3 regions of the Ensifer sp. YR511 genome follow, and region 2 is predicted to be linked to each of the others. Evidence: riboswitches for the same ligand, from Rfam matches in the RefSeq annotation. Region 2 holds a riboswitch; each other region holds the start of a gene.

Region 1 (7,247 bases), on a different contig from region 2:
AGCCGAGCTCGAAATCGGTGAAACCGAGAACGATCACCGCCGCGGTTGGTAAAAGGATGAAGAGGACGAGCAGCGTGATGGCCGGCAGCGCTAACAGCCAGGCAATGCGGGCCTCGCGGCGATCGGGATCGGTGGTCGCGGCATCGATCGCCGTCTGGGTCCGCAGCCGCTGCGCCGGCTGGGCACCGTCTCGCAGAGATGAATGCTGAGGCATTGCCTCCAGCCGATCTCCCCCCTTGTGGGGGAGATGCCCGGCAGGGCAGAGGGCGGTATCCACGAAATCCGCCGCCCCTGCCGCCGTATCCCGATTGGAACCCGCCTTAGCCATGGATCTTCTCCAGCGTCGCGGCGATAGCGACCCGCTCGGCTGGCAGCCGGGTGCCCTCGCCGTCGAACAGCATCGCCCGTTCCGGCATGAACTCGACGTCAACGGGCTGACCGATCGCGAGCACCGCGGCCTCGGCAGGTGCTGACTTGGCAGTGACCAGCTCGCCGATCGCATCGAGGCGGGCGTGAACGATTACCTCAGAGCCGAGGAACTCCATACGCTCGACCCGCGCGCTCAACCGGCCGGCGCTTGCCGCATGGAAGCGCACGAATTCCGGGCGGATTGCGAGCTTCACTGAAGCATCCGGCGCCTGTCCGCGGCTTGCCAGAAGCACCAGATCGCCGAAGCGCACGATGCTCGCCGTATCCGTGCGGGTCTCCAGCACGTTGATCTTCGGCTGGCCGAGGAAGCGTGCGACCTCGATATGGGAGGGGTTGTCGTAGATCTCCTTCGGGGTCGCCAGTTGCAAGAGATTGCCGCCGATCATCACCGCCACTCGATCCGCCATCGACAGCGCTTCCGACTGGTCGTGGGTGACATAGAGCGTCGGCACGCCGGCGCGGCGGTGGAGATCGACGATCTCGCCGCGGGCATGGACGCGCAGGTTGGCATCGAGATTGGAGAGCGGCTCGTCCATCAGGAAGACGGCCGGGCGGCGCACCATGGCGCGGGCGAGCGCCACGCGCTGGCGCTGGCCGCCGGACATCTGGCCGGGCTTGCGGTCGAGCAGGTGATCGATCTTCAGCGCCAGCGCCATTTCCTTGACCTGGCGCTGGATATCGCTGCGGATCTGCTTCTGCCCCGGCATCAGATTGCCGATCACAGGCAGGCGCTGCGCCGCTGTCAGCCGCCGCATCGCAAGCGGCACGGCGATGTTCTCGCCCGTCGTCAGGTGCGGATAGAGGGCATAGGACTGGAAGACCATCGCGACATTGCGATCGGCCGCCGCCATGCGCGCGACACTGCGGCCGCCGATGACGATCTCGCCGCCGTCGCCATGATCGAGACCGGCGACGATGCGCAACAGCGTGCTCTTGCCGCAGCCGGAAGGACCAACGAGCGCGATGAACTCACCCGCCTCCGCCTGCAGGCTAACCCCCTTCAGGATCGCGTTACCGCCATAGGACTTGGTGATACCCTCTAGCGAAAGCACGCTCATTGCGCGGCCTCCACACGGACCGTCTTCTTGGCCGCCAGCGGGTAGACCTCTTCGACGATCGGATCGAGCAGGTGGCTGGTCAGTCCCGGCACCGCGATGATCTCGCTTTTGACGTTGACGTCGCTAAACTCGTGTACGACGGCGCCGACCAGCCGCTCGCCCGGCATCGGCCGTTCCAGCGTATCAATGATGAAGGAGGTCGGCGGCGCCCAGACGAGCGACGTCCCGGCGTGCTTGCCCGTCCAGGCCCAGTGCAGGTGGCCGCTTGCATGCAGCGCCACCTCGGCTTCGGCGAAAAGATCAAACAGGCGTTGGCGCTGGCGCGGACGGATGCCCCAGTAGCCGGTGTCGCCTTCGCCCGGATCGTCGACGAAGAGCGGCTTGTGGGCAAAGACGGCCACCCGGCGGCCGTCGCGGCTGAGCAACTGTTCCTCCAGCCAGGTAAACTGCCTGTCTTCTTCTTCGTCCTCGAAGCCGATCAGCAGGCTGTTGAGGCCGAGCAGCCGCCAGTCGCCATGGTCGCGGCCCCAGTAGTCCGGACCGGCGAGCCGGCGCCAGCGGGCAAGCCGAACTGGATCCACCGGCTGGTGCGAACCCGGCAGATGGCCGACATCGTGATTGCCGGGAACGATCAGCACCGGCATCGAGAGCTGGCCGATCAGATCGAGCGAGAAGGTGATGTCGTCCTCGTGGTCGGCACCATCGATGGTGACGTCGCCGGTGTGGATGACGAGATCGGGTTTTACCGCCTCGATCCAGGCGCGAACCGGTTCCCAATTGCCATTGAAGTGGCTTTTGGCGGGCTGAGATGGGTGTCGCTGATCTGGACGATTTTCATGGAAACGGGCCTCCGACGATGGCGTGCGGTATCCGCGTCGGAGGGCTGATACTTCCCTTCTCTGCGGTTGGCCGCAGTCTTTAGGGAGCCGCCATGTCAGTTTGGTAACAGCCGTTCTCAGCTGATTTTCAGTTTCTCCATGAAAGCGTCATCTTCAGAAGACCGACGGGCCGAGTAGGCCCCGTTGTGTCTCTACATTGCGCCGCGGTCGGTCCGACGCGACGCCGGACAGGATTGCTCCATCACGGTCGAAAGCATGGCGTTCGACGCATCGGCCTCGGCGACGACCCAGTCGCGAAAGGCCTGGATCTTCTTCTGCCGCCTGGTGCTTTGCGGATAGACGAGCCAATAGGCGCGGCCGTCGCGCACCACATGCTCGAACGGCCGGATGAGCCTGCCGCTCTTCAGTTCATCCATCAGAAAGGTCGAGACGGCAATCGCAATGCCGTGATCCGCAAGGATTGTGGCGACATCCATCGCCTGCACGTCGAAGATCAATTCGGTGCCATTGCTTGCCGGCGGCTCGACGCCGGTTTCGATCATCCACCGCCGCCACCAGCTGGCGTTGCCGAAACGCCGGACTCTCAGAACGTCCGCGGGCTCCTTGAGCTGGTGCTTTTCCAGGAAGGATGGCGTGCAGACAGGCACGTAATCGAGCGGAAACAAGGGAAAGACATCGTTGCCCGGCCAGTCGCCGGCGCCGCTGCGCACCGCGAGATCGATGGCGTCACGTTTGAAATCGACCAACTCGGTCGACATGTGCACCCTGATGCTGATGTTGGGATGCGCGGTCTGAAACGACGCGAGGCGCTGACCGAGCCAGCTCGACACGACGGTTGGCAGCACCGAGATGTGCAGGTGATGCTCGGTCTTGTCGGCAATCTCCGAGAAGGCCGCCCCTAAGAGATCGATCGCTTCGGTCACCTTCGGCGCTAGCTGCCGCCCGGCGCCGGTCAATCGCACCTCGCGCGGAAGCCGGACGAACAGCGGCGCGCCGATGCGATCTTCCAACAGCCGGATCTGATAACTGACGGCCGCCTGCGTCATGCCGAGCTCTTCGGCGGCGCGGGTGAAACTCAGGTGCCTGGCGGCGGCCTCAAAGGCGCGCACCGCACTCATGGGAGGAATCTTGCTCATGGAACTGAGATAAGCATTCTTTATGCCAGCATGCGAGAAATCGCTTTGCGCGAAACGGCAAAAACCCTCACTTTTTTCGCGAACACACGCCCTTGAGAGAAGTGAGGATAGCAATGCTTAGCGCAGTGCGATCAACGATTTACCATGTCCTGAACTGGGCCGATAAGACCCTCAGCCCTCCGGTTGCCATCGACACGTTCAACGAGTTCCAACTCCGGGATATCGGCCTGACGCGAGATCAAGAGCATATCCGCGCGCGCGTCGGCGACGCGGCGGATCCGTGGCAGTGGCCGGAGGAGGTCGCTTCGACCAAACCGCAACCGTCCCGTGAGCGGAAAGCAATGGAAAGACCTCGTCCTGCCACTGTCTCGCCGCGGGCGGCGGCGGGAGAGAATAAAGACATAAGCATTTCTTTATGCGATTGACGAAGAGCTCGGGACAGGGCATTGTCGCCCCATCGTGGTTCTTCGCCCGCCTTTGGAGGGACGGAGCTAAGAGGGAATTCGGTGCGGCGCCAGACAAGCGCCCATGCCGGAGCTGCCCCCGCAACTGTAAGCGGAGAGCGGCCGTTCGAAGATGTCACTGAGGGAGACGCCTCGGGAAGACGGAACGGTCCGTGACGACCCGCAAGCCAGGAGACCTGCCGCGATGAACAACGTCCACGGGCGGGGTGTCCGATGAGGCGCGTTGAGGACGCGGGATCGCTCTCGCGCCGCGGCTGCGTCGCATTCAAGCCTTGCCCATAACCTTCGGGGTAAGGAAATGACCATCAAGACTGCCAATCTCGGTTTCCCGCGCATCGGCCGCCGTCGCGAATTGAAATTCGCGCTCGAACGCTATTGGGCCGGAAAGGCCAGCCGCGGCGAACTTCTCGATACCGGAGCCAAGCTCCGCGCTGAAAACTGGGCCGCGCAGAAAACGCGCGGCATCGACATCATCCCCTCCAACGACTTCTCCTTCTACGACCACGTGCTCGATACCGCCGTGCTTGTCGGCGCAATCCCGCCGGCCTATGGCTGGACGGGCGGCCCGGTCGATCTCGACACCTATTTTGCCATGGCGCGCGGCTCGGCCGGAACGCCCTGCGCCGCCGGCTGCACCCATTCGGGAAGCAGCAGCGGCACTCCCGCGCTCGAAATGACAAAGTGGTTCGACACCAACTATCACTACATGGTGCCCGAGTTCGACAGGGATCAGCGCTTCGAGCTCACCCACAATCGGCCGCTGGAAGCCTTCCAGGAAGCTCAGGCCCTCGGCTATCGCACACGCCCGGTGCTCATCGGCCCGGTGACACTGCTGAAGCTCGGCAAATCGAAGGGCGGCGACTTCGATCCGGTCGATCTGATCGAACGGCTCCTGCCCGTTTACGTGAGGGTCCTGGCGGAGCTTGCTGACGCCGGCGCCGATTGGGTCCAGATCGACGAGCCTTGCCTGGCGCTCGATCTCGCGGACAAGGATCGTCGCGCTCTCGACCTCGCCTATCGCACGTTCGACACCGACGTGCCCGGACTCAAGATCATGCTGGCGACCTATTTCGGCTCGATCGGCGACAACACGGCAACGGCATTGGCGCTGCCGGTCGATGGACTGCATGTCGATCTCGTGCGCGCGCCGCAGCAGATCGACACGCTCATCCAATCGGCTCCGGCGGACCGGGTCCTATCGCTCGGGATCATCGACGGCCGCAACATCTGGCGGACCGATCTGGCCGGCCTGTTCCGCCGGCTGCAGCCTCTGATTTCGGCCCACGGCCGCGACCGCATCGAGCTCGCACCTTCGTGCTCACTCCTGCACGTGCCTATCGATCTCGAGCTGGAGCGTGCGCTCGACCCGGAACTTTCCTCCTGGCTCGCCTTCGGTACGCAGAAACTCGACGAACTCAGCCTGCTTGCCAGCGCCTTCGAGCCGGGGCTTGCCATTTCCGAGCACGTTTTCGCCGCCTCGATCGCGTCCGCCCAGGCGAGGCTCACCTCACTCAGGATCCATGATCCTCTGGTCGCCGGGCGCTTGAAAGCGCTGACGGATGCGGACAGCAAGCGGCAATCCCCGTTCGCGGGCCGCCGGGCACTGCAGGCGAAGAAGCTGTCATTGCCGCTCTTCCCGACAACGACGATCGGATCCTTCCCACAGACATCGGAGGTTCGGCAGGCCCGTTCACTGCATGCGAAGGGCGAACTCAGCTATGTCGACTACACCGCCTATCTTCGCCGAGAGACCGAAGTGGCGGTGCGCTGGCAGGAAGAGGTCGGCATCGACGTACTCGTTCACGGCGAGTTCGAGCGCAACGACATGGTGCAATATTTTGGCGAGCAGCTCTCGGGCTACGCCTTCACCCAGAGCGGCTGGGTGCAGAGCTACGGATCGCGCTGCGTGCGTCCGCCTGTTATCTTCGGCGACGTTTCGCGACCAAACCCGATGACGGTCGAGTGGGCGACCTTCGCGCAGTCGCTGACCGATCGCCCGGTCAAGGGCATGCTGACAGGTCCGGTCACCATGCTGCTATGGTCCTTCGTTCGTGACGACCTGCCACGTTCCGTGGTGTGCCGGCAGATCGCACTAGCACTGCGCGATGAAGTCTCGGATCTCGAGGCCGCCGGCATCGCCATCATCCAGATCGACGAACCAGCACTGCGCGAAGGCCTGCCGCTGCGAAATGCCGATCGCAAGGCCTATCTCGACTGGGCGGTGGAGTGCTTCCGTCTCAGTGCAGCCGGGGTGGGCGATGCGACCCAAATCCACACCCATATGTGCTACTCCGAGTTCAACGACATCATGGCCGCAATCGCGGCGATGGACGCCGACGTCATGTCGATCGAGACGTCGCGATCGAAAATGGAACTGCTCGGCGCCTTCGCCGACAAGGCCTATCCGAACGAGATCGGCCCGGGCGTCTACGATATCCATTCGCCACGCGTGCCCGGCGTCGAGGAAATGGTGCATCTCATCGAAAAAGCGACCGAGGGCCTCACGCCGGACCAGATCTGGGTCAATCCCGATTGCGGACTGAAGACCAGGCGCTGGGAAGAGACGCGGCCGGCGCTCGTTAACATGGTCGCCGCCGCCCGCTCGCTTCGAGCGGCTTTTGCCGCCGATACGCGCGAAGCCGTCAAAGCATGACGGGGCAACACGAAGTCACGACGGCGCCGGGGGAAACCCCGGCGCCACAAACCCTGATCGACATCGTTTTTCCAGGCGATACCAATCATCATGGCACGCTCTTTGGTGGCGCCGCCCTCGCGTCGATGGACCGGATCGCTTTCATCGTCGCCACTCGTCACGGGCGCGTTCCCTTCGTCACCGCATCCTGCGACCGCATCGATTTTCGTGCGCCTGCGCGCATAGGTCAGATCGTCTGCTTCAGCGGCCGTCCGGTTCGTGTCGGGCGCCGCTCGATGGTGGTCGAGGTCGAGATGATCGCGGAAGACATCGCCACCGGCAGCCGCGCCCTTTGCAGCAGGGGCACCTTCACCATGGTCGCGATGCCCCGTGCCGATGAAACGGATTGGATGCTGCCGCCGCTCGATGTGGCAACGGACACGCCCGAAGAGGCGGGCACCCTACGCATGGTCGACATCGTCTTTCCCGGCCAGGCCAACAGCTTCGGCGCCATATGCGGTGGCAACGCCCTCGCGCATATGACGAAGGCCGCATTCGTCGTCGCGACGCGCCGGAGCCGCCGGGCGACCGTCCTTGCCTCCTGCACCGGTATGGACTTCAAGCACCGGATCATGATCGGTTCGATCATCGAACCCATCGCCCGCATTGTGCGGACGGGTCGCAGTTCA
Region 2 (7,247 bases):
GCATTGCCGCATCGTCGACCAACGCCTTCCCGGCTGATCGTCAGATCGCGAACATGAAAGCAATTGCTTATATACAGCCACAGGTCGGTATACATTCGCGCGTCGCTCCCGCACAGTCCGCTCGGGGGCTGGGATTTACGATGCGTTAACGATACTGTCGGCAATCTCAGAGAATGGCAAAGCGGTGTATCTCCACGACAGGGATGATTCTGCGCCTCGCGACCTTCATCGGTCTGGCTTTCGCGGCGGCGATCGCACGCGCCGGTGAAATGGAGCCCTGGAAGACCAAGTCGAATGCCATCATCGTCGACGCCTATGAGATGAACAGCATCGACTGGGAAACGATGCTTGGCGACAAGCGCGTTTCCGGTTTCATCGCCAAGGCCTCCGACGGCCTGCCCGAAAGCTTCTCCTGCACCGGCGACCACAACGGCGACACCTTCAACCACTGCAAGACCATGTGGCGCAAATACGCCGTCAGCCGCGAGCTCTACCAGACCCGCCGGATGATTGCCCGTTCGCACGGGCTGCTGTGGGGTGCCTACCATCTTGCCCGCCCGGGCAATCCCGTCGACCAGGCGAACCATTTCCTCGATTACGCCGATCCGCGCGACGACGAGCTGATGGTGCTCGATCTCGAGGGCATCGATCCGGACAAGTACATGTCGCTGGAGGACGCCGCCATCTTCGCCGGGCACATCAAGACCCGGACCGGGCGCTACCCGATCCTCTATACCAACCACATCACCGCCAAATACATCGCCGCGCACCGGGCCAAACACCGGCTGCTGTCGCGCCTGCCGCTCTGGTACGCCCGTTACAAACCGGATATCCGCCAGGTTTTCCCGATGGGCAACTGGGACAGTTACGCGCTGTGGCAGTTCTCCTCGGGCATCAACTGCGGCAAGCGCCGCTGCCCCTACCGCGTGCCGGGAACGCTTGACGACATCGACGTGAATGTGGCGGCAATGTCGCCGCCGGCGCTGAAAGCGATCTGGGCACAGGGCGCCTTGCTGCCGGAAAAGCCACTGCCGCTGATGCTCGTCGCCCAAGCCGAGCGGGGAACGGGCATGCTGGCGGTGGCAAGGGCGACTGCGATGTTTAGCGAGCCGCTGCTCGTGAGCCGCGCCGACGCTACGAGCGGCGCCGGCAGCGGCGTCGACATGTTGGTGACCGGCTCGATCGATTTCGCCCGCCAGGAACGTGCCCTGCAGGTGGCGATCGCCGGCAATGATGCCGCCCAGGGCGCATGCTCCAAGACGGAGGCCGGCACCGACGCCCCGGCAAGCGTTTCCGCCAATCCGATCCCCTGCAACGCGCCCTAAAGCCTCTCGCTTGAAAAAGCATTCACGCGACAGGCACTAAGCGCTTGTTGTTATGCATGTCGTTGCCGCAAAACCGCTGCACACTTTTGCGCGACATCATTAAAGCCTTCAAGCTTCGATCTGGACGTCTCCGAGCGGTCGCGAGCAGCAGGCGAGGATGTAGCCCTCATCGATCTCGTCGTCGAGAATGCCGCCATTGTGGCTCATATCCACCTCGCCTGAGACCTTCATCACCCGGCAGGTGCCGCAGATGCCGCCTTCGCAGGCAGCGCCGATGCGCACGCCGTTGGCGCGCGCCGCCTGCAGGATCGTCTGGCCGGGCTTGGCCTCGATCTCCTTGCCGCTCATGGTGAAGGCGATCTTGGCGGCCTGGACCTCGCCCTCGTCACCGGCGCCGGCGCGCACGGCAATCTCTTCCGCCGCAGGTGCGGCGGCCGGCTGGAAGCTCTCCTCGTGGTAGCGGCCCATGTCGAAACCGGCCGATTTCAGCATCTCGCGCACGCCGCGCATGAACGGTTCGGGGCCGCAGCAGAAAACGGTGCGGTCCATGAAATCGGGCGCAAGCAGCGGCAGCTTGGCGCCATCAATGCGGCCGCGAAGCCCGTGCCAGCCGTGGCGTGCCTCATGTCCCTCGACGATGAAGCCGAGGTTCAGCCCGGACATCTGCGTCGCCAGAACCTCCAGCTCCGAACGGAACAGCAGGTCCTCCGGACGACGCGCGCAGGAGATGAAGGTCACATCCGTCTCCGGCACGCAGTCCGCCATCCAGCGCGTCATCGACATCATCGGCGTGATGCCGGAGCCGGCCGAGATAAACAGGTATTTGTCGCCGGGATGGCGGACGAAGCTGAAATCGCCAAGCGGGCCAAAGGCGCGGAGTTTCATTCCGGGCTTCAGGTGCTCGAACATCCAGCGGGTGCCGATGCTGTCTGACTGCGCCTTGACGGTCACGGCGATCGACAGCGGCCGCGAGGGCGTCGACGACAGGGTGTAGGTGCGCATCACTGGCTCGTCGGCGACGGGCAGTTCGAGGGTCACGAATTGCCCGGGCAGATAGCGAAACCAGGCGGGCTTTTCGGCCCGGAAGGTGAAGGTCATGACATCGGCGGTCTCGACGACCGCCGATGTGCATTCGAGCATCTGCTGCCGGTCGATCCAGACGTGGAGCGCGTCGAAATGGTGAAACGAAGAGGCCATCTGCATGTTAGGCGACCCTTGAAAGCGGAGCCGCGTCGCCGGCAAGGCGCTGCTCCATGAACTTGCAGTACCACTCGACGAACTGCATCACGCCACCCTCGTGCTCGGGCGAATAGGGACCGGGCTCATAGGCCGGTGAGCGGATGCCGAAGGCATTTTCCTCGACGATCTGACGGTCCTGGTCGTTGGTCTCGGTCCAGACATGCGTCAGTTCATCTAGATTGTAGTCGACGCCTTCGACCGCATCCTTGTTGACGAGCCACTTCGTCGTCACCTGAGTCAGTTCGGGCCCGAGCGGCAGCACCCGGAAGGTGATGGCGTGGTCGGCGAGCACATGGTTCCAGGTGGTGGGATAGTGGAACATCAAGAGCGTGCCGATCTGGCTCTGGGAGACGTCGGCGGACAGGGCCCGCCTGACGGCGCGGGCGCCCGACATGGTGTAGCTTTCGGCATTGTCGACAAGCGGCATGCGGGCGGCGCGGAACTGACCGGTCGGCGACATCTTAAATTCGCTCGGCAGGCCCTCGGCCTCGCACTTCGCCCAATGTTCGGCGATCACAGGATCATCCTTGGCGCCCTGCACCCCGGTCGCCGTCGGCGCCTCAGGATAGGTGCGGCAGAGTTCCGGATGATTGGCGGCGCAATGGTAGCATTCGCGGTTGTTTTCCCAGACGAGCTTCCAGTTGCCCTTCTCGATGATGGTGCTTTCGAACGCGACCTTGGTTTCGCCGAGCCGATGCGGCGCAAGATAGGGCAAGGCCATGTCGCGGAACGTCGTGAAATCCATCGGCTTTTCCGACAGGTTGATGAAGATGTAGCCGCCGACCGTTTCGCAATGGATCGGCTTCAGACTGTGGGCGGCCTTGTCGAAATCCTCTCCCATCTGCCGGGCAAAGAGCAGCGAGCCGTCGAGTTCGTAGGTCCACTGGTGATAGGGACAGACAAGCTTTGCCGACGAGCCTTTCGCCTGCGTGCAGACGCGCGAGCCGCGGTGGCGGCAGGAATTGTGCAGCGCCCGGATGGCGCCCTGGCGGTCGCGGGTGATGACAACGGGGTAGCCGCCGACCTGGACGGTGAAGTAATTGCCGGCCCGCGGGATCTCGCAGTCATGGCCGATAAACAGCCAATCCTTGTACCAGATGTTTTCCAGATCCTGCCTGTAGTAGTCGGGATCGATGTAAAAGGCCCGGTCGAGGCTGTAGCCGTCCTGCCTGCCCTTCAGCTTTCGAAGCATATCGTTTCTGGTGTCCATGTCCTGTCCTCATGCGCCATGTTTCGGAGAGGCAGGACAGGAACCCGCACGGGCGCACGCCCATGCGTTTGAGGCTCCGATCCGGCTGCCCGCCGCAACCCGTTACGGTTATGTCCGTCAAGGCTGGTTTCCGGGCTCAGGAGCCGTCCTTTCGGACCTGCCCGGCGCCTTCCCGGACGAACCGTCCAGTGGCCTTTGCCGAGGCTTTCGCTCCACCACCGTTGCGGGGGCAGCGCCGGGATTTGACCGGCTTCCCAATTCTCCATCTTCCCTTCGAAGACGGCACCTTGAGTAAGGATATGTAATCGCGGAAGTCACCTTGGCAGCTGCCCGATAGCGACATCCAATTCCAGAATGACGACACGGAAAAAACCGCCACAAAAGGCCACCGTCTTAGAATTTTTACATTGCAAACATATAGATAGATCACATCTTGGGCAATTGCCGACTTTTGCGGCGCGGTCGGCGCAGATGCGGGAGGGCTTCGCCCGTTTGCGACATCGCGTCAGATAGAGAACGCTAATGATGCAGCCAGGACGAAATCATTCATTAACCATGAGCCGCTAGCCTAGCCGGCGGACGAGAGAGGTCCTGCAGGCAGGCAGATGGCGCGCTGACGATCATGGCAAAGTTGAGATACTACGACGCGACAGCCGAGAAGCTGCCGACAATCCCGCCGAAGGTGGCGGTTCATACCGAATTCCTGCGCACGGGCCGGATCAACCGCAGGCAATGGTTGCCGAGCGAACGCCGGTATTTGAGCTATGAGGAAGTCGCAGACAGGACGGGCAAGAAGCTCAGCACCGCCGGCGACACGACCCATAAGCGGATCAACGGGTTCCACAACTCGATCCAGTTCCCGAAGATGATCTTCCACCGCACGCTCGTCGGCCGGCCGCATCTCGGCTACTGTCACGTGACGGCGGCGCGTACGCCGGTTACTCCCTCCAAGGACATCACCTGGTCCTTCTACTTCGCCAACTTCTTCTGCAACCTGGGCGACGAGACGCATTTTTTCGAGAGTATCCAGCCCGGCTATTCACGCATGTACTTCGCCGTCGCCATCGAACCGGGCGCCCAAGCCGGGCAAATGGTCATCAACCGCAACTTTCGTGACAACGGGCTGCTGTTTCGCACAGATGATCCCAAGGTCGCGCTGAAAAACGTACTGATGCTTGGCGCCAAGGATGACGCGTTGCGTCGCATCATTCGCAGCCTCTGAGCCGAACCGGTTCCTTCAAAGAAAATCGTTCTGTTTTTCCGGTGCGTCCGTTAAGGAAGCGTCGGAAAGGAAACGGCATGGCTGAGATCATCGACACGGATAGAGAACCGGACCGCGCGATCGCGCGCGCCTGCGCCGTTCTTGCCGAAGGCGAGCCGGTCGCCATTCCGACCGAGACGGTCTACGGCCTTGCCGCCGACGCTACCAATCCCGATGCGATCAGTCGCATCTACGAGATGAAGGGGCGCCCGCGCTTCAATCCGCTGATCTCGCATGTTTCCGACATGGCGATGGCCGAAGCCCATGTGCATTTCGATCCGATTTCGAGGCAGCTGGCCGAAGCCTTCTGGCCCGGCCCGCTGACGCTGATCCTTCGGCAGCGCGCCGACAGCACGGTTCATGCGCTGGCGTCCGCCGGCCTCGACACGCTCGGCATCCGCATGCCCGACGGTTTCTCGCGCCGGGTAATCGCTCACTTCGGGCGACCACTGGCCGCGCCCAGTGCCAATACGTCGGGCAAAATCAGCCCGACCAGTGCGGTCCATGTGGAAGCCGATCTCGGCGACAAACTGAAGCTGATCCTCGACGCCGGCCAGGCCCAAATCGGCCTTGAGTCGACGATCATCAAGGTCGACGGCGACGAGATCCGGTTGCTTCGGCCGGGTGGCCTCGATGCCGCCGAGATCGAACGCCTGCTTGGCCGTCCGGTGACCCGGCCGGAGACGGCGGGAGCGACGATCGAGGCGCCGGGCATGCTCGCCTCGCACTACGCGCCCGGCGCTGCCGTCCGGCTCGATGCCGCCGAGGTGCATGCCGGCGAAGCCTTGATCCGTTTCGGCGGCAATCGGATCGCCGGCGAAGAGCAGGCGGCCGTCGTTCTCGATCTCAGCCCGACTGGCAATCTGCGCGAAGCCGCCGCCAATCTCTTCGACTATATGAAGCGGGCGGATGCCAGCGGCGCAGAGACCATCGCCTTCGGGCCGATCCCTTCGGACGGGTTGGGGGAAGCCATCATCGACCGGTTACAACGGGCGGCGGCACCACGAGGGTAAGATAGTGTGCGGCATCTTCTCCGCACCCACCCTCATCGAACGGCACCAATTGCGGTTATGATCGCCGCCGACCAGGAACCGAGGACCAGATCCTCAGATCGACCGATCCGATAGCGCGCGCAGGCGCAATGCGAAGTGAGGCCCATGACCACCCTTCCCTCTCCCGAACTCATCGCTTCCTTCGCCGAGATCGTCGGCAACACCAACGTGCTGACGGACGAAGCCGACAAGGCGCGCTATCTCGTCGAATCGCGCGGACTTTACCGCGGCACGACGCCGATGGTCCTGCGTCCGGCCAACGTCGACGAGGTCTCGCGCATCATGAAGCTCGCGAGCGCCACCCGCACGGCGATCGTGCCGCAGGGCGGCAACACCGGCCATGTCGCCGGGCAGATCCCGCGGGAGGGCAAGGCAGACATCGTTCTTTCGCTGGAACGGCTGAACCGCATTCGCGACATCGATCCGGTCGGCAATGTCATCGTCGCCGATGCCGGCTGTATCCTCGCCGATATCCAGAAGGCGGCGGACGAGCACAATCGCCTGTTCCCACTGTCGCTCGGCTCGGAAGGTTCAGCCCGCATCGGCGGCAATCTCTCCACCAATGCAGGCGGCACCGCCGTGCTTGCCTATGGCAATATGCGCCAGCTCTGCCTCGGCCTCGAAGTGGTGCTGCCGACCGGCGAAATCTGGGACGGGCTGCGCCGGTTGAAGAAGGACAATACCGGTTACGACCTGCGCGATCTCTTCATCGGTGCCGAGGGCACGCTCGGCGTGATCACCGGCGCCGTGCTCAAGCTTTTCCCGAAGCCGCTCGGGCATCAGGTCGCCTTTGCCGGAGTCGGCAGCGTCGAGCATGCGCTCGCTCTGTTCGAAAAGGCGTCCAGCCTTTGCGGGCCGGCGTTGACCGGCTTCGAGCTGATGCCGCGGCTCGGCGTCGAATTCACCACCAAGCACATCCCCGGCGTTCGTGATCCGATGGAAACGGTCCATCCCTGGTACGCGCTGATCGATATCTCGACGTCCGATAGCGCCGAAAGCGCGGAACGGATGGTGCAGGACCTGCTGGAGCAGGGATATGCGGCCGGCCTCGTCGAGAATGCAGTGATTGCCGCCAACGAGACACAGGCGAAGGCGCTGTGGCACATGCGCGAGAGCATGTCGCCGGCACAAAAGCCCGAGGGCGGCTCGATCAAGCACGA
Region 3 (7,247 bases), on a different contig from region 2:
CGAAGGCGACTGGGAAATCGACAACTACGACCAGGCAAACCCGCTCTACGTCCTGTCCTATGCGCCCGATACCGGCCGGCTGCGCGGCGCGCTTCGCCTCCTGCCGACACTCGGCCCAAACATGCTGGACGATACCTTCCCGATCCTGCTCGGCGATAATCCGGAAATCCGCAGCGCTTCGGTCTGGGAATCCAGCCGCTTCTGCATCGAGCCCGAGATCTCGCAGGACCGCGCCTCGAACCAGGTGACGGTCGCGGCCGCCGAACTGATGTGCGGCGTCGGCGAGCTGGGCCTTGCTTCCGGCATCAGCCACATCGTCACGGTGACGGATGTGTTCCTGGAGCGCATGTTCCGGCGCATGGGATGCCCGGGCGAGCGTATCGCCGAACCGCATCGCATCGGCTCCGTTTTCGCGGTTGCCGTCGCCTGGGAAGTAACGCCGGATCTGCTCACGCGGATGAAGGCGGTCGCTGCCATCGAAGGTACCGTGCTCGAACGTCCGATGTCGCTGGAAACCGCCCGCGCCGCCTAAGCGCATCAGTCGATCTGCGCTGTTAACGCAAACCGTCGCTTGTCGTTGCACGATCACCGACAAGCTCTATGATGGAGGCGAAACAGGAATGCCGCTGGCAGCCACCCGCAGAAGGTCGGCGCCGACCTGGCAACAGGAAGAGACTTTCGCCCGTGTTCACGCGCATGAAACACGTCGCTGCGGCCCTTGTGCCTCTGGTTCTGATCGGTGCCGGTCCGTCACTGGCATCGACGGCCTGCGACCGACTGAACGCGCGGCTCGCGCAACTGCCTGACTACGTCGCCAGCAATGCCGATGCGCGCGACTACGCAAGCGCGATCTCGCGGCAGAATATCGAGCTGCGGCGGGCAAAGAACGACCGCCGCCGCGCGGGTTGCAGTGGCGGCAACGCCATTGGCTTCGACGGCGGCGACCCCGACACTTGCTACGGCCTCAACAGCCTGATCGCCGAGATGGAAGACAATCTGCGCATGCTGAAGTCCGAGCGCGAGCAGATCGTCGCCGGCGGCAGCGACGACAGCCGGCGACGCATCCTCGCCGCGCTGGAGATCAACGGTTGCTATGGCGACCGCGAGGAGTTCGCAAGCGTGGAACCGGACGTGCCGGAAAGCCACCGCAACATCGTTGCCGACCTGCCGCCGGAAGACGCCTACGGCCCGATGCTCGGCCGAGGCGAAGACGGCTACGCGCCGCAGGAGCGCTACTATAGCGGCACGCTCAGAACCATGTGCGTGCGCACCTGCGACGGCGCCTTTTTCCCGGTTTCTTCGGATGCGACGCCGGCCGATTTCCCGCGCGACGAGCAGGCCTGTCGGGCGCGCTGCCCGGGGGCTGAGACCGAGCTCTATTTTCACGACCTCAACACGGAAGAGAGCGACAAGATGGTCTCGGCCGTGACCGGCCGTCCCTATACCGAAATGCCCAACGCCTTTGCCTATCGCACCCGCGCCGTCGGAAAACCCGGCCAGTGCGGCTGCCAGATACCCCAGACCGCCTCGACCACACCGAAGGCAAACGGAACGAAGATCGGTGACGACCAGTCGTCGATCATCGTCATCGAGACCAAGAAGCCGGAAGCGGCGAGCAATACCGCCAAGGCGCCGGCCGAAGAGCGGCCTTACGATCCGTCGAAGAACAAGGTTCGCGTCGTCGGCCCGACCTACCTGCCGCAGGAAGAAACCGCCATCGACCTCAAGCATCCGAAGGGACCGGCCTATCAGCCGGTCCAGAATTGATCGGACGAGGCCTTACGCCTTCTCCTTGCTGCGTCCCCATCCGTCTTCGAAAACCAGCTCGTCGAGCGGCAGGCGCTGGCGCCAGCCCTTCACGGCGAGTTCCGGCTGCTGATAGAGGCGATCGACATAGCCGAGGCAGAGCCAGGCAACGATCTCGATATGATCTGGGATGCCGAGAATCGCCTTGATCTCGGCCTCGTGGAAAATGCTCACCCAGCCGACGCCCACCCCTTCGGCCCGCGCCGCAAGCCAGAGGTTTTGCACGGCGCAGACGGTGGAATAGACGTCCATCTGCGGATTGTGGGTGCGCCCGAGTACGACGGCACCGCCGCGCGTGCGGTCGCAGGTGACACAGATGCTGAGCGGCGCCTTGCGGATGCCTTCCAGCTTCAGCGCACGGTACTTGGCCTGTTGTTCCGCCTCGAACATCAGCGCGGCCTCGTCATTGGCGCGGCGAAACGCCTGCCAGACGCGCTCACGCGTTTCTTCCGCCCGCACCAGCACGAAGTTCCACGGCTGCATGAAGCCCACGGACGGGGCGCTGTGCGCAGCGGCCAGCAGGCGCCCGATCAGATCATCCGGCAATGGCGCGGGCAGGAATTCATCGCGCACGTCGCGACGTGTCTCGATGGCACGGTAGACGGCCTCCCGCTCTGGCAGCGAAAAGGCGCCGGCAGCCGCAAGGCCGCCCTTCGGTTCAGTCAGCATCGTTCGATCCCCAACAATGCGAAAACCTCCCGCCGTCCACGCGGGGTTCGGTCTATCTCGCCAGGCCGGTCTTCTGACTTCGGTTCAACCGATCACCTCGCCTTCCCAGATCGATTGAAGATCCAGTGGCAAAACCTTGAATCAACTCAAGGCTCTCTTAGAGGCGATCGTCCCCGTCACAGCGTTGGGCACGTTCCGGAATGACACCGGATTCCCGATTCTCCCGCTTTCGCGGGCACCTGACGACGGCACTAAGTGCACAGCCGTTTGAGAAAGACAAGCGCGCCAACCCGGTCGAGACATGGCGCGCCACTTTCCGCCGGCTACTGTCGAGCTTAGTCGTTTGCCTCCGCCTCAAAGCGGAGCGACCGGATGCGGCGAGTCGTCATAGGCGCCCCAGACCGACTGATCGAAGCAAATCACCGATCCGGTTATCAGCCCGGACTCGGCCGACGACAGATAGGCGCAGGCCCGCGCCACTTCAGCCGGATCGACGAGCCGACCGAAAGGCTGGTCGGCCGCCACCTTTTCGAGCCAATCGGCAGCCGCGCCATGAAACTCGCGCTGGATGCGGTCTTCGCCTTCGGACGCCATCCAGCCGATATTCAGCCCGTTGACGCGAATGCGGTTGCGAAGAAGCGCATAGGCCGTGTTTTTGGTCAGCGTTTCGAGCGCGCCTTTCGACGAACAATAGGCGGCAATGAACGGCTGGCCGGCCATCGCCGACATCGAGCCGATGTTGACGATCGTGCCCTCGGTCTTCTCCCGCCGCATGATCTTCACCGCCTCCTGCATCAGGAAGAACGGCGCGCGCACATTGGTCGCGAACATGCGGTCGAAGAGTTCGGGCGTGGTGTCGAGGATCGTGCCACGGTCGGTGATAGCTGCGGCGTTGACCAGCGCATCGACCCGTCCGAATTCCGCGTCGCAAGCGGCGACCACCTTGCGGGCGTCCTCTACTTTTTCCAGATCGGCCTCGACATAGACGACTTTCGCGCCGCTTGCCTTGCCGATCTGCTCGGCCTTCGCCCGCCCCTTGGCGGCGTTGCGGCCGCAGATGACGATGCCTTCAGCGCCGCGCTCGGCGAAAAGGCCAGCAATCGTCGCGCCCAGTCCCTGCGTACCACCGGTGACGATGGCGATCTTGCCTTGCAATTGTCCACTCATCGAATTCCTCCCTCGGAAATGATCGTTTGAAACGGCTGCGGCTCCCGGCTGAAACACACCGGGAGCCTGTCAAATTGTAACTCGCTCGTCAGCTCAGCTTGCGCTTCGCCTGCGCCTCCAGCACCGAGAGAAACTCTTGTTCGCCCGTCCCCGCAGTGAGAGCCTCGCGCATCAACTGCGCCTGCGTCTTCGGCGCCAACCCGCCGAGTGGCGGATCCCGGTCGAGATTGGTGGGGAACGAATAGCCCTCGGCACAGGAGGAGATCGCGTTGGCCGCTTCCGCCTGCGTCAGCGTCCCGCCCGCCAGCAAGGCCCGCAAGGCCGGATAGAGCGTCGCGCTCATGGTCAGTCGGTCAACGGTTTCCATTGCGCGACCGAAGGCCGAAGACACCTGCAGCAGGTTGGCCACGCGGCGGATATCCCGGGAGTGGTTGGTGCCGGCGGCATGGAAGAGCGCCGGGTTGAAGAAGACAACGTCGCCCTTTTCAAGGGGAAGCTGCACGTGGTGTGCGTCGAAATAGGCGCGGAATTCCGGCCGGTTGAGCGCCAGATAGCCCGGCACATAGGTTTGGCTATAGGGCAAGAACAGCGTCGGTCCGCTTTCGAGCGGCATGTCGCAATGGGCAACCGCCCCCTGCAGCGTCAGCACCGGTGAAAGCTTGTGCACATGCGCCGGATACTGCTCGATCACGGCCGCGGTCTGGAAGCCGAGGTGATAATCCCGGTGCGCCGATTGCGCCGCACCGCCAGGATTGACGCGATTGACCTGCGCCGTCATCTGGTAGTTCGGCCCGAGCCAAGCCTCGCTGACGAGCGCTATGACGGCATTGCCGTAATAGGAGGCGAAATTCTCCGGCGCGTTCAGGCAGTGCTTTTCCAGCGAGTTCCAGATGCGGTCATTGGCGCCGGGTTTGGCGAAGTGATCGCCGCCGCCGCTGTTGCTGCGATGTTGCTCTTCGATGATAGCGTCAAAGACCCCGCTTGCGACGTCGATTGCTGTCGTATCGGCAAAGGCGCGCTTGAAAACCGCCACGCCAGGCCCGGTCGCCAGTACCTCGCAGATCTCCGCCAGAACAGAACGCCGCGCCTCGGCATCGCCGCACGCCGCAATCAGCGCGGCGCTGTCATAGATCAGGATATTCTTTTCGCAGCCGGAAGCATGGGGGTAGTCGGACAGGCTGGTTTGGCGTTCGACTTCCGCCCGGAACGATTCGAGATCGCAAGCCTCTTCGGTGAGCCAGACGCGGTCGATCCGCTGGCGCGCTTTGTTGTCGGTCTTCATCGCGTTTCCTCCTCTGGAACATCCTGATGAACACGACTATAGGCGGCGGCAAAACATGATATAGAGCAAGAATCCATCAAAAATCCATCAGGAGAGCAAGGCGATGGCCCATCCGTTTCTGGTCAAGGACATCGCCTTTCAGGCCGGGCTCAGCACCGCGACCGTCGATCGCGTGCTCAACGAGCGGCCGGGCGTGCGCCGCCAGACGGAGGCCCGGGTTCGCGCAGCCATCGAGGAATTGGAGAAGCAGCAGGCCGGCCTCGACATCCAGGGGCGCAAGTTTGCGATCGATATCGTCATGGAGTCGCCACAACGCTTCACCGATGCGGTGCGTCGCGCCTTCGAGAGCGAGGCGATGACCTTCGCGCCCACCGTCTTTCGCTGCCGGTTCCACTTCGCCGAGACGATGCGCCCACAGGAGATCGTGCAACTGCTCGACCGAATCCGGCTGCGCGGGACCGACGGCCTGGTGTTGAAGGCGCCGGACGTGCCCGAGATCGTCGCCGCAGTCGCCCGTTTCGAGATGGGCGGCACGCCCGTCGTGACGCTGGTAACCGACCTGCCCCATTCCCAGCGGACGGCCTATGCCGGCGCCGACAACCGGGCGGCGGGCGAAACGGCCGCCTACCTCCTCGGGGAGCGCTTTTCCGGCGCGCCGGCAACTGTGCTGGTGACCCTTTCGAGCGGCCGCTTTCGTGGTGAGGAGGAACGCGAGATCGGCTTTCGCCGGGTGTTGCGCGAGCGCTATCCGGCAATCCGGATCGTCGAGATCAGCGAAGGCCACGGCCGCGACAGCGAAACCGGCCGCCTGGCTCACGCGGCGCTCTCGGCCAATCCCGATATCAACGCGGCCTATTCGATCGGTGGCGGCAACCGCTCCGTCCTTGCAGCCTTCGAGCGCCTCGAACGTCACTGCGCGCGCTACATCGCCCATGATCTCGACGAGGACAATCTGGCGCTGTTGCGGGAACGGCGCATTCACTTCGTGCTGCATCACGACCTCAGGACCGATGCGCGCACCGCCTTTCGCACGATGATGCTGCGGCCCGGCGCCCAGGCGCCGGCAATCGGCCCGCAGCTCTCCGCCGTGGTGGTGATCACGCCCTACAATGTCCCGGAGTAACGCTGCTGCCGATCCGCGGGTAACGTTCAGGCCGCCGACTGGCCGTCGTTCTTTTCGGCCGGTAACACCATGTCGTCCGCCGTTTCGAAGCGGTTGCGGCCGCGCCGCTTGGCCAGATAGAGCGCTTCGTCCGCAGCCAGCAGCAACTGGCGTGCCGTCAGGCCATGCCGCGGCGCAAAGGCGATGCCGGCGCTGCCGCCGACAACGAGCATTTGGCCCTCGAAAGCGACCGGCGTCTGCGCGTCGGCGATCAGGCCGGCCGTCAGGCTGCGGGCGTCGGCCTCGCTGCAATCGCCGAGAATGACCGCGAATTCGTCACCGCCAAGCCGCGCGACCGTGCCCTTCGGGCCAGCCCGGTTGCGAAAGCGTTCGGCCATGGCCACCAGCACGGCATCGCCGGCGGCGTGGCCGTGGCGGTCGTTGACCTCCTTGAATTCATCGAGGTCGGCATAGACGAGCGTGAACGGATGCGTCGATGCCCGCAACAGGGCTGCCGCCAGCATATCGTCGAAGCCGCTGCGGTTCATCAGCCCCGTCAGGCGATCGTGCTTGGCAAGGTGCCGGTTCAGCGCCTCGCTCTGCTGCAGGGCGGCAAAGAGCGTCGAGAACCGCAGCGCCACGAAGGCCATCAGCAGTGCTGCGACGATCGCCATGATAATGACGCTCGGCAACAGCTCCGCGCGGACGAACCCACCGGGCGATTTCGGCACCCAGGCGGCCACGAGACAGGACGAATCGGAGCAGCGCCCGACAGACGCATAGGCACTGCCTGCAGGCCGCTCGTTGAGCGGAACAAAGGCCAGCCCGCGAATACCCAGCCGTGCCGCGATCTCGCGCGTCATTTTCGGCGTGACCGGCCGAACGGCGACCATGAGCACCGGATCGCGCCGTTCCGCCGGAACCACCAATGTCTCGGGGATGACCGCCTGCACCACGGCAACACTCATGCGCCCACCGATCTCGCGCAGGTCCACCGCGTGGATGCCGGGCACGGCCGGCATCACGGACTGCGCATCTGGCGTCGTGACATCGAGATTGTAGGTGCCGTCGTTGTTCCTGAGCGCATTGTCGTAGCGGCGCTTGGCTTCGTCTACGAGATCATCGACCTCGTCGAGCGGCACGCGGGCCACCTCTGCCGGAACCGATGCGCCGTCCTTGAGCGCCGTCGAAACGGTGCGGGCCGGATCCGTGAAGATGATC

What was found. A riboswitch is a leader RNA that binds a small molecule or an ion and turns the genes downstream of it on or off. The one in region 2 is predicted to bind cobalamin.
Region 1: another riboswitch for cobalamin. It lies ahead of metE (5-methyltetrahydropteroyltriglutamate--homocysteine S-methyltransferase); the one in region 2 lies ahead of BLU15_RS07240 (aromatic ring-hydroxylating oxygenase subunit alpha).
Region 3: another riboswitch for cobalamin. It lies ahead of bluB (5,6-dimethylbenzimidazole synthase); the one in region 2 lies ahead of BLU15_RS07240 (aromatic ring-hydroxylating oxygenase subunit alpha).

Annotation. Positions count from the first base shown of each region.
Region 1 covers NZ_FNGR01000009.1:49,256-56,502, reverse strand. The annotation lists gene BLU15_RS17440 (carbohydrate ABC transporter permease) at 1-214, opposite strand, end outside; gene BLU15_RS17435 (ABC transporter ATP-binding protein) at 321-1,487, opposite strand; partial or broken gene BLU15_RS17430 (metallophosphoesterase) at 1,484-2,325, opposite strand; gene BLU15_RS17425 (LysR substrate-binding domain-containing protein) at 2,518-3,444, opposite strand; gene BLU15_RS17420 (hypothetical protein) at 3,576-3,887, shown strand; cobalamin riboswitch at 3,906-4,125, shown strand; gene metE (5-methyltetrahydropteroyltriglutamate--homocysteine S-methyltransferase) at 4,225-6,579, shown strand; gene BLU15_RS17410 (acyl-CoA thioesterase) at 6,576-7,247, shown strand, end outside.
Region 2 covers NZ_FNGR01000003.1:6,858-14,104, forward strand. The annotation lists gene BLU15_RS38895 (hypothetical protein) at 1-95, opposite strand, end outside; gene BLU15_RS07230 (glycoside hydrolase family 25 protein) at 174-1,325, shown strand; gene BLU15_RS07235 (FAD-binding oxidoreductase) at 1,434-2,528, opposite strand; gene BLU15_RS07240 (aromatic ring-hydroxylating oxygenase subunit alpha) at 2,530-3,774, opposite strand; cobalamin riboswitch at 3,878-4,079, opposite strand; gene BLU15_RS07245 (DUF6656 family protein) at 4,397-4,996, shown strand; gene BLU15_RS07250 (L-threonylcarbamoyladenylate synthase) at 5,074-6,048, shown strand; gene BLU15_RS07255 (FAD-binding oxidoreductase) at 6,193-7,247, shown strand, end outside.
Region 3 covers NZ_FNGR01000001.1:133,529-140,775, forward strand. The annotation lists gene BLU15_RS00620 (acyl-homoserine-lactone synthase) at 1-532, shown strand, start outside; gene BLU15_RS00625 (DUF2865 domain-containing protein) at 697-1,767, shown strand; gene bluB (5,6-dimethylbenzimidazole synthase) at 1,780-2,475, opposite strand; cobalamin riboswitch at 2,521-2,733, opposite strand; gene BLU15_RS00635 (SDR family oxidoreductase) at 2,830-3,642, opposite strand; gene BLU15_RS00640 (phytanoyl-CoA dioxygenase family protein) at 3,731-4,924, opposite strand; gene BLU15_RS00645 (LacI family DNA-binding transcriptional regulator) at 5,028-6,047, shown strand; gene BLU15_RS00650 (diguanylate cyclase domain-containing protein) at 6,074-7,247, opposite strand, start outside.